DNA from 3 places in the Kosakonia sp. N21 genome. Region 3 is predicted to be linked to each of the others. Evidence: predicted binding sites of a transcription regulator. Region 3 holds the regulator's gene; each other region holds the start of a gene.
What was found. The regulator LexA, encoded in region 3, represses DNA repair genes until DNA is damaged. The targets are predictions, from matches to a motif close to TNCTGTATGTACATACAGNA.
Positions count from the first base shown of each region.

Region 1: ACQ3G7_RS10765 (YebG family protein) is a predicted target of LexA. The motif match lies at 1,490-1,509, and genes of this name have one in related genera.
Region 2: sulA (SOS-induced cell division inhibitor SulA) is a predicted target of LexA. The motif match lies at 1,675-1,694, and genes of this name have one in related genera.

Region 1 is NZ_JBOBHR010000004.1:106,910-110,315, forward strand. Features, by position in the region: gene kdgA (bifunctional 4-hydroxy-2-oxoglutarate aldolase/2-dehydro-3-deoxy-phosphogluconate aldolase) at 1-148, shown strand, start outside; gene purT (formate-dependent phosphoribosylglycinamide formyltransferase) at 214-1,392, opposite strand; gene ACQ3G7_RS10765 (YebG family protein) at 1,525-1,866, shown strand; gene yebF (protein YebF) at 1,925-2,278, shown strand; gene ACQ3G7_RS10775 (tellurite resistance TerB family protein) at 2,366-3,028, shown strand; gene ptrB (oligopeptidase B) at 3,106-3,406, shown strand, end outside.
Region 2 is NZ_JBOBHR010000007.1:191,509-194,914, reverse strand. Features, by position in the region: gene yccS (YccS family putative transporter) at 1-880, shown strand, start outside; gene ACQ3G7_RS18040 (TfoX/Sxy family DNA transformation protein) at 877-1,497, opposite strand; gene sulA (SOS-induced cell division inhibitor SulA) at 1,715-2,224, shown strand; gene ompA (porin OmpA) at 2,591-3,406, shown strand, end outside.
Region 3 is NZ_JBOBHR010000003.1:44,729-48,134, reverse strand. Features, by position in the region: gene ACQ3G7_RS07345 (CsbD family protein) at 1-48, opposite strand, end outside; gene dinF (MATE family efflux transporter DinF) at 236-1,570, opposite strand; gene lexA (transcriptional repressor LexA) at 1,648-2,262, opposite strand; gene ACQ3G7_RS07330 (diacylglycerol kinase) at 2,371-2,739, opposite strand; gene plsB (glycerol-3-phosphate 1-O-acyltransferase PlsB) at 2,870-3,406, shown strand, end outside.

The DNA.
Region 1 (3,406 bases), on a different contig from region 3:
TCCGGCAAACTACCGTGACTACCTGGCGCTGAAAAGCGTGCTGTGCATCGGCGGTTCCTGGCTGGTGCCGGCGGATGCGCTGGAAGCGGGTGATTATGACCGTATCACCAAACTGGCGCGTGAAGCGGTAGAAGGCGCGAAACAGTAACCGTGCGGCGGGTATAACCCCGCCAGACATAAAGCCCGCTCAGTGTTAACACTGAGCGGGCTTTTTTATCCCTGAACGTCAACGGCCTTCGCCGCTGCAATCGCGCGTTGCACGGCGGTTTCGACATTGTCGGCCACCGCCAGCGCTACACCCAGACGACGGGAACCGTCGATTTCCGGCTTGCCGAACAGGCGCAACTGTACGCCTGCGCCCACCGCATTATGCACATTATCGAAGGTCACATTCTGGCTGCTCAGACGAGGCAGAATGACCGCAGAAGCAGACGGACCATACTGGCGGATGTCGCCAACAGGCAAGCCGAGGAAGGCACGCACGTGCAACGCGAACTCGGAGAGATCCTGCGAAATCAGCGTGACCATGCCGGTATCATGTGGGCGCGGAGAAACTTCGCTGAAGATGACGTCATCGCCACACACGAACAACTCCACGCCAAACAGACCGTGACCACCGAGCGCCAGTACGACTTTGCGGGCAATCTCTTCCGCGCGTTGCAGTGCGACAGTGGACATCTGCTGCGGCTGCCAGGATTCTCGATAATCCCCGTCTTCCTGACGGTGGCCGACCGGGGCGCAAAAATGCACGCCATCTACCGCGCTGATAGTCAGAAGCGTGATTTCAAAATCAAAGTGGACCACGCCTTCGACAATCACCCGACCGGCGCCGGCGCGCCCGCCTTGTTGCGCATATTCCCAGGCTTTGGCTAACTGGTCAGCGCGTTTAATAAAGCTCTGGCCTTTGCCCGACGAACTCATTACCGGCTTAACAATACACGGCAGACCAATCTCTTCAACGGCCTGATGGAACGCGGCTTCACTGTCGGCAAAACGGTAACTGGACGTCGGGAGCTGAAGTTCTTCTGCCGCAAGACGACGAATGCCCTCACGGTTCATTGTCAGCTTTGCAGCACGGGCGCAGGGGACAACGTGCTGGCCCTGTGCTTCCAGCTCAATCAGCGTATCGGTGGCGATGGCTTCGATTTCCGGCACAATGAAATGGGGTTTTTCTTGCGCCACCAGCGCCTTCAGCGCTTCGCCATCCAACATGTTAATGACATGCGAGCGGTGGGCGACATGCATTGCCGGAGCGTCGGCGTAGCGGTCAACGGCAATCACTTCGATGCCGAGACGTTGGCACTCAATGGCCACTTCTTTGCCCAGTTCGCCGGAACCGAGTAACATCACGCGAGTTGCTGCAGGGCGCAGCGCAGTACCTAAAAGAGTCATAGCAGCTTACCGTTGGGAAAAAAACTGCGCGCAGTATAAACGAAAACGTTTGCGTCTGTCTTTTATCACTTGCGATGGTTTTTTCATCGCGCTACTATACTGTATAAATAAACAGTTAAATGAGGCTGCATCATGGCGGTAGAAGTTAAATACGTAGTCATTAGAGAAGGTGAGGAAAAAATGTCTTTTGCCAGCAAAAAGGAAGCGGATGCTTACGATAAGATGCTCGATCTGGCGGAAGTGCTGGGTGACTGGTTAGGCGCAGGTCCGGTCACGCTGGAAGATGAAACACGTGACCAAATGGCGCTGTGGCTTGCCGAACAAAAAGAGGCGCTTAGCAGCATTCTTAAGTCCGGTAAATTGCCTGGCGCAGAAGCGCAAGAACCTGCAGCGTCTCCGGCAACGGATGATGAGAGTGAGCCGACAGATACTGTCGATATTAAAAGCGCAGCCAAACGCGCAAAAGTCGCCTGATCTTGCACTGCCTGTAATTTGTACCATGCTTTGAAGGGGTAAAAACCAGGAGATAAGCATGAAAATAGCAGGGGTTTTCGCCAGTTTTCTTTTGCTGGCGGGCAGTGTGGCGGCGCATGCCGCAAACGATAAGTCGGTGAAATTTCCCTCGTGCGAGGGGCTTAACGCTGAAGGCATTGCCGCCAGCGTTAAGCGTGACTATTTGCAAAATCGCATCGTTCGTTGGGCAGACGATCAAAAAAAACTTGGCCAGGCCGATCCGGTGGCCTGGATCAGCACCAAGGATATTGTCGGCAAGGGTGATAAGTGGACTGTACCGTTAACCGTGCGCGGGAAAAGCACCGATATCCACTATAAAGTGGCTATCGACTGCAAAGCCGGTACGGCGGACTATCAACCGCAACCCAACTGACACAATTTTCCCATCTTTTGCAGAGTCAGACATTTCCTGACATCCCCTCGCTTACTCTGAGCGCACCATTATCAGTAGGCGAGGGACATCATGAGTTGGTTAAATCAATTACAATCGCTGCTTGGTCAGAAAGACGGAGCAGCATCTTCATCCTCTGGCGAGCAGGGGTTAAGCAAACTGCTGGTGCCCGGCGCGCTGGGTGGTCTTGCCGGGCTGCTGGTTGCCAGTAAATCATCGCGTAAACTTCTGACCAAATATGGTACCAGCGCGTTGTTGGTCGGTGGCGGTGCGGTGGCCGGTAGCGTGCTGTGGAATAAATACAAAGACCGTATCCGCGATGCTCACCAGAATGACCCCCAGTTTGGTCAACACCCTTCACCGTTAGATGTGCGCACAGAGCGCCTGATCCTGGCGCTGGTCTTTGCAGCCAAAAGTGATGGTCATATTGATGACAAAGAACGCGCGGCTATCGAACAACAACTTCGCGAAGCGGGCGTGGAAGAGCAGGGACGGGCGCTGGTCGCGCAGGCCATTGAGCAACCTCTTGATCCAGAGCGTCTGGCACGAGGAGTCACCAACGAAGAAGAAGCGCTGGAAATCTATTTCCTCAGCTGCGCCGCTATCGATATCGATCACTTTATGGAGCGGAGTTACCTTAACGCATTGGGCGATGCGCTAAAAATTCCTGCCGATGTGCGTGAAGGGATTGAAGAGGATCTTAAGCAGCAAAAACATGCTCTCCCGCAATAACAACTGCGACGTTTCGCTTGCATCGCGCGTGGGTTTTGCCACCCTTATAGGTATGTAAAACTAAAAAGAACAGTGCTATGCCGCCGAAAGCGAAAAAAATCCCCCATGCTATGACTGTGCATGGTGATACTCGTATCGATAATTATTACTGGCTGCGGGACGACGCGCGTTCGCAGCCAGATGTTCTGGACTATCTTCAACAGGAAAACCGCTACGGGCATGAGGTGATGGCGTCGCAACAGGCGCTTCAGGACCGTGTGCTTGGGGAGATCATCTCGCGCATTCCGCAGCGTGAGATGTCTGCACCTTATATCAAAAATGGCTACCGTTACCGGCATATTTACGAACCTGGCAACGAATATGCTATCTATCAGCGTC
Region 2 (3,406 bases), on a different contig from region 3:
TGGTTACTGGATCCTGCTCACCAGCCTTTTTGTGTGCCAACCGAACTATAATGCCACACGCCATCGCCTGACTTTGCGCGTAATCGGTACGTTGGTGGGTGTCGCTATTGGTTTACCTGTGCTCTATTTTGTTCCTTCCCATGAAGGGCAATTAATATTGATTGTTATTACCGGCGTGCTGTTTTTTGCCTTCCGCACAGTCCAGTATGCACACGCGACAATGTTTATTACCCTGTTGGTATTGCTGTGTTTTAACCTGCTGGGAGAAGGTTTCGAAGTCGCCATTCCCCGTATTATCGATACCCTTATCGGGTGCGCCATCGCCTGGGCGGCAGTGAGTTTTATCTGGCCCGACTGGCGTTTTCGCCATTTATCACGCGTTACGGAGCAGGCATTTGACGCCAATTGCCGTTATCTCGATGCTATTCTTGAGCAGTATCATCAGGGACGTGATAACCGCCTGGCTTATCGCATTGCCCGCAGGAATGCCTACAACCGTGATGCGGAACTGGCTTCCGTTGTATCGAATATGTCCACCGAACCTGGGGCATCCCCGGAACTTCGCGACGCGGCCTTCCGGTTGTTGTGCCTGAACCATAGTTTTACCAGCTACATCTCAGCATTGGGCGCTCACCGTGAACAGCTCACGCAACCCGATATTTTGCGTCTTCTTGATGATGCTGTTTGTTATGTCGACGATGCCCTGCATCACCTCCCTGCCAGTGAGGGACGTGTGCAGGAAGCGCTCGCCGACTTATCGCAAAGAATTAAACATCTGGAACCACGTCCGGACAGCAAAGAGCCACTGGTGCTTCAGCAAATTGGATTGCTCATCGCTTTACTGCCGGAAGTGTGTCGTCTGAAACGGCAAATCGCTTAGTAAGGCTTGCTCCCCTTTGTTATCAGTTCATTAAACCACTCCAACAACTCCTGGCGCTTGATCGCCGGGAGTGCAGCTTCATGAAGACCAATAATGGCGCCTTCAAGAGCGAAGAGAACTTTAACACTGAGCTGCTGATTCATTTTTCTTAATCTGAGCCAACATGCTTTCGCACCAAGTAAACGCAGCGTATGCGCATCCAACACCCCGGCGTCATGTAACAGAGCCTCAAGCTGGAAAGTGAGATTGGGCAGATCGCGCAGGCGCAATCGGGCAGTCCGCTGTATTTTCTCCCGTTTCGCTGCACTGAGCGAAAGCGCAGAAAGTTCCAGCAATAATGCACGATCGCTCCACAAACGTTCATTCACGAAGTAGTAATTTAACGAAACCTGACGGCCACGCTTATTGAACATCAGCATGGGGGCTTGCCGGGTAACGGTATAATGTGCACTTTCATCGCACGCGCGCAGATAAAGTTCTCCGCCAGCAACCATTGCAAAAACCGTTTTGTCTACCGACAAACTGTAACCACCGAAATGGGCGCGATAGCAAATATCCCCGAGAGATGCGAGGCATTCGCATGACTGATAGATCCGTTGATGTGATATGTCTTCCATGATTATTCCTTTAAAAATCACGTAGTAACAACAATAACATTATTATCGGATCCGTTAATCAGGAACATAGGCAACTGAGGACGGGACAGCAAGAAAATTTTACGTATGGCGGCGGGGACAGAGCAAAAATGCGAGTTACTTTCAGAAAATGAGGTTGATCTTTGAACGTTCAGAGGTTACTGTATGTTTATACAGTAACCACAGGGCTGGATTGATTATGTACACTTCAGGTTATGCTAATCGTTCAACAAAATTGGCTTCCACACTCAGCACAGCAAATCGCGCTGAATCCACCGACGTCGCTGCGGGGCTGATTAGCGAGGTTGTCTATCGTGAAGACCAGCCTATGATGGCGCAACTTCTTTTACTTCCCCTGCTGCAGCAACTCGGGCAGCAATCGCGTTGGCAGCTATGGCTAACGCCTCAGCAGAAACTGAGCCGTGAATGGGTACAATCTGTCGGCTTACCCCTCACCAAGGTTATGCAAATCAATCAACTGTCGCCTGGCGTGACGCTGGAATCCATGATCCGTGCATTGCGCACCGGCAATTATAGCGTGGTAATTGGCTGGCATGCGGAAGAACTGACAGAAGAAGAACACCACCGCCTGGCGATGGCTGCAGAGGAAGGCAACGCAATAGGCTTCGTTATGCGCCCGTTACGTCATGATTCTCTGGGTGCGAGACAGCTTTCAGGGATAAAAATTCACTCTAATTTGTATCATTGAGTAAATTTAAGATTTATCCTGGGATATTTTTTAAGAATGACTGGCATGACCAATTTATCAGTCAAATACAGCGACAAAGCCTGTGTGGCGCGCTTCGCAGGCTAACGACATCGACTAATACTTAGTCAAAAATGTTAAATAATGTGTACACAAAGTCTTTTTTTTCATATGCCTGACGGAGTTCACACTTGTAAGTTTCCAACTACGTTGTAGACTTTACATCGCCAGGGGTGCTCGGCATAAGCCAAAGATATCGATAAAGATATCTCCTGAGTTATTAGTGAGCAATGCCCCCGGTGAAGGATTTAACCGTGGCTCTCTTAGAGATTCCCATGGCGATTTTTGGATGATAACGAGGCGCAAAAAATGAAAAAGACAGCTATCGCAATTGCAGTGGCACTGGCTGGCTTCGCTACCGTAGCGCAGGCCGCTCCGAAAGATAACACCTGGTATACAGGTGCTAAACTGGGCTGGTCTCAGTTCCACGATGTTGGTAACAACCAGATCTCTAATACTGGCCCGACTCACGAAAGCCAATTAGGTGCTGGTGCGTTCGGTGGTTATCAGGTTAACCCGTATGTTGGCTTTGAACTGGGCTACGACTGGTTAGGCCGTATGCCGTACAAAGGCGACACTGTGAACGGTGCTTTCAAAGCTCAGGGCGTTCAACTGACCGCTAAACTGGGTTACCCGATCACTGATGATCTGGATGTTTACACCCGTCTGGGTGGTATGGTTTGGCGTGCAGACGCTCAGAACAACCTGGGCTTCAAAGATCATGACACCGGTGTTTCCCCAGTATTCGCTGGTGGTGTTGAGTGGGCAGTTACCCGCGATATCGCTACCCGTCTGGAATACCAATGGACCAACAACATCGGTGATGCTAACACCGTTGGTGGTCGTCCGGACAACGGTCTGCTGAGCGTAGGTGTTTCCTACCGCTTTGGCCAGCAGGAAGAAGCTGCACCGGTAGTTGCTGCTCCGGCCCCGGCTCCGGCTCCGGAAGTACAGACCAAACACTTCACCCTGAAGTCTGACGTTCTGTTCAACTTCAACAAAGCGACCCTGAAACCGGAAGGTCAGCAGGCGCTGAATCAGCTGTACAGCCAGCTGAGCAATCTGGATCCGAAAGACGGTTCCGTAGTGGTTCTGGGCTTCACTGACCGTATCGGTTCTGACGCT
Region 3 (3,406 bases):
AGTACCTTTAAACTGCTTCCAGTTACCGCCGATTTCGTCTTTGTTCATCGTTGACTCCTTATCGTTCGGTTAAAAGTTACGTTCCTGTTGCGCTGAACGTACTGATTATTGTAGTCAGTAATACTGCAATTTGTTTTACATTCGGAATCTTTAACCATTTACGATAAAAAAAACCGTATTAACGAGACGAAAGAAAGAGGAGTGAACCAGCAATACTAGGGGAAAAGAGGGGCTGTCAGGAGGGGTCAACACCGGAAAACCAGGTGCCATTGCGCCAGTGACGACGCCATACCCACGCTAAAGTCAGCCCACGCAGCGCCAGGAACACCACCAGCGACAACCACAGACCATGGTTGCCCAGCGTGGGCACCGTCAACAGCGTCAGGGCAAACCCGCACGCAGCAACCGCCATGCTGTTACGCATTTCCGCACCGCGCGTCGCACCCACAAACATGCCATCCAGCAAATAACACCACACGCCCACCACCGGCAGGATCACTTGCCAGATAAGATAGTGCCCGGCCATGTTTTGCAGGGCTGGCAGCGAGGTGAGCAGCGCGATAATTGACTCCCCGGCCAGCGCATATACCGCCGAGAACACCAGCGCCACCAGACCTGCCTGGCGGCACGCCGCGTGCCAGATGAGCTTAAGCTGAGTGTCGTCACGCGCGCCATAAGCGTGCCCGGAATGGGCTTCCACTGCATAAGCGAACCCGTCCAGCGCGTAGGCAGTGAACGTCAGAAACATCATCAGCACCGCATTCGCCGCCACGGTTTCGCCGCCAAGACGCGCGCCGAACACGGTTATCGAACCAAAGCAGAGCTGTAGCAATAACGAGCGCAGCATGATGTCCCGATTAAGCGCCAGCAAGCGCCCAAGTCCACCGCGCCAGGCCGTCTTCAGCACCGGGAAGGTGATACCGCGCATAACCAGCACACGTCGCGCCATCAGCAGACCGAGCACAAAGGTCGCGTACTCCGCCACCACCGTTGCCAGTGCTGCCCCCTGGACATTCATGCCCAGCCCCATCACCAGCCAGACATCAAGCACAATATTGAGAACGTTACCCACTACCAGCAGGATCACCGGTGCGCGGGCATACTGCACACCCAGCAGCCAACCCAGCAGCACCAGGTTGCCGAGCGATGCGGGAGCGCTTAGCCAGCGGATATCAAGAAAGCGCCGCGCCTGCTCCAACACCGCAGCGCTGCCGCCAGTAATGTGCAACGCCAGATCGATAAGCGGCGCGCGCAACAGTGTAATCAGCACACCCGCACCCAGCGCCAGCAGCAGTGGCTGTACCAACGCCCGGGCCAGCGCGTGCGCATTTTTCGCGCCGTATGCCTGGGCCGTCAGCCCGGTGGTGCTCATCCGCAGGAACAGCAGCAGCATAAACAGGAAGCTGGTCGCGGTCGCGCCGATGGCCACACCGCCCAGATAGACCGCACTATCCAGATGCCCGACCACAGCCGTATCCACCAGTCCCAGCAACGGGACAGTGATATTGGAGAAGATCATTGGCAGGGCAAGTCGCCACAGCGCTTTGTCGGATGCAGTCAGCAGCGGCATAGCAGTGTCAGAATCGATCGGGGAAAGGGATTAACGCTGCGGAGCGTAAAACAGCGCCGCAGCGAATAAGGGAGGCGTTACAGCCACTCGCCATTGCGAATGACACCTACCGCCAGCCCTTCAATGGTGAAGTTTTGATCGCGCAGATCAACAACAATCGGGGAAAACTCATTGTTTTCCGGTAACAGTTCAACGGTGTTGCCCTGTTTTTTCAGACGTTTAACGGTAACTTCGTCTTCAATACGCGCCACAACCACCTGGCCGTTGCGCACGTCCTGCGTTTTATGCACCGCGAGCAGGTCGCCGTCCATAATGCCGATGTCTTTCATCGACATCCCGCTAACGCGCAGCAGGAAATCCGCATGCGGTTTGAAGAGCGCAGGATCGACCTGGTAATGCCCTTCGATATGCTGCTGCGCCAGCAGCGGCTCACCGGCGGCGACACGACCGATCAGCGGCAGCCCGAGATCGTCTTCTTCTTCGAGCAGCAAGCGAAGACCGCGGGATGCGCCGGATACGATTTCGATAACCCCTTTGCGCGCCAGCGCTTTGAGGTGTTCTTCAGCCGCATTTGGGGAACGGAACCCCAATTGTTGCGCGATTTCCGCACGCGTCGGCGGCATACCTGTTTGGGAGATGCGATCGCGGATAAGATCGAACACCTCTTGCTGCCTGGCCGTTAATGCTTTCATTCCGCCCCCTGGGTGTATATACAGTTATGCTGTGAGTATATACAGTTAAAGGTGATTTTGGAACCAAATTTAAGCAAAAAACCAGGGCGTTATCGAATTCTGGAATCGTTATCGAAAATGCGACCAGAGCAATGAGATCCAGGTAAACAGCGCCAGCAGGATAGACATCAGCACCGCTGCCGACCCCATATCCTTCGCTCGCCCGGAAAGCTCATGAAATTCCGCGCCAATCCGATCCACCACGGCTTCAATTGCGCTGTTGAGGATTTCAACGATCATGACCAGCGAAACCGAACCAATCAGCAGCACGCGCGTGATGGGCTCCACATCAAGCCAGCAGGCAATAATAATGGCCAGCACGACCGCGACGGCCTCCTGGCGAAACGCCGCTTCATTTATCCATGCGGCGCGAACGCCTTTCCAGGAATAGCCCGCCGCTTTAATGATCCGGGTTAATCCAGTGGTATTATTGGCCATGAAAAAGAACCTTTTTATCTAATGAGCATCAATGTCTATGTAAGCATGCAGAGGTACAACAGAAATTATGCGCGCTTTCTGATATTCTTGCGGCGCAATGGCACTATTAACCAGAGGCTTTACATCCTTTATGTCCGGCTGGCCACGAATTTACTACAAATTACTGAATTTACCATTAAGCGTGCTGGTAAAAAGTAAATCGATCCCCGCAGAACCTGCACAGGAACTGGGTCTCGATACCTCACGTCCCATCATGTATGTGCTGCCTTACAACTCCAAGGCAGACTTGATGACGCTGCGCGCTCAGTGTCTGGCGCATGAGCTGCCAGACCCACTGGAACCGCTGGAAATCGACGGCGCACTGCTACCGCGTTACGTGTTTATCCACGGCGGGCCGCGTGTATTTACCTATTACACGCCAAAAGAAGAATCCATCAAACTGTTCCATGATTACCTGGATCTCCACCGCAGTCATCCGGATTTGGATGTGCAAATGGTGCCGGTATCGGTGATGTTTGGTCGCTCCCCCGGGCGTGAGAAGGGCGAAGTCAACCCGCCTTTACGCATGCTCAACGGCATTCAGAAATTCTTCGCTGTTTCCTGGCTTGGCCGCGACAGCTTCGTGCGTTTTTCGCCGCCGGTTTCATTGCGTCGCATGGCGACAGAA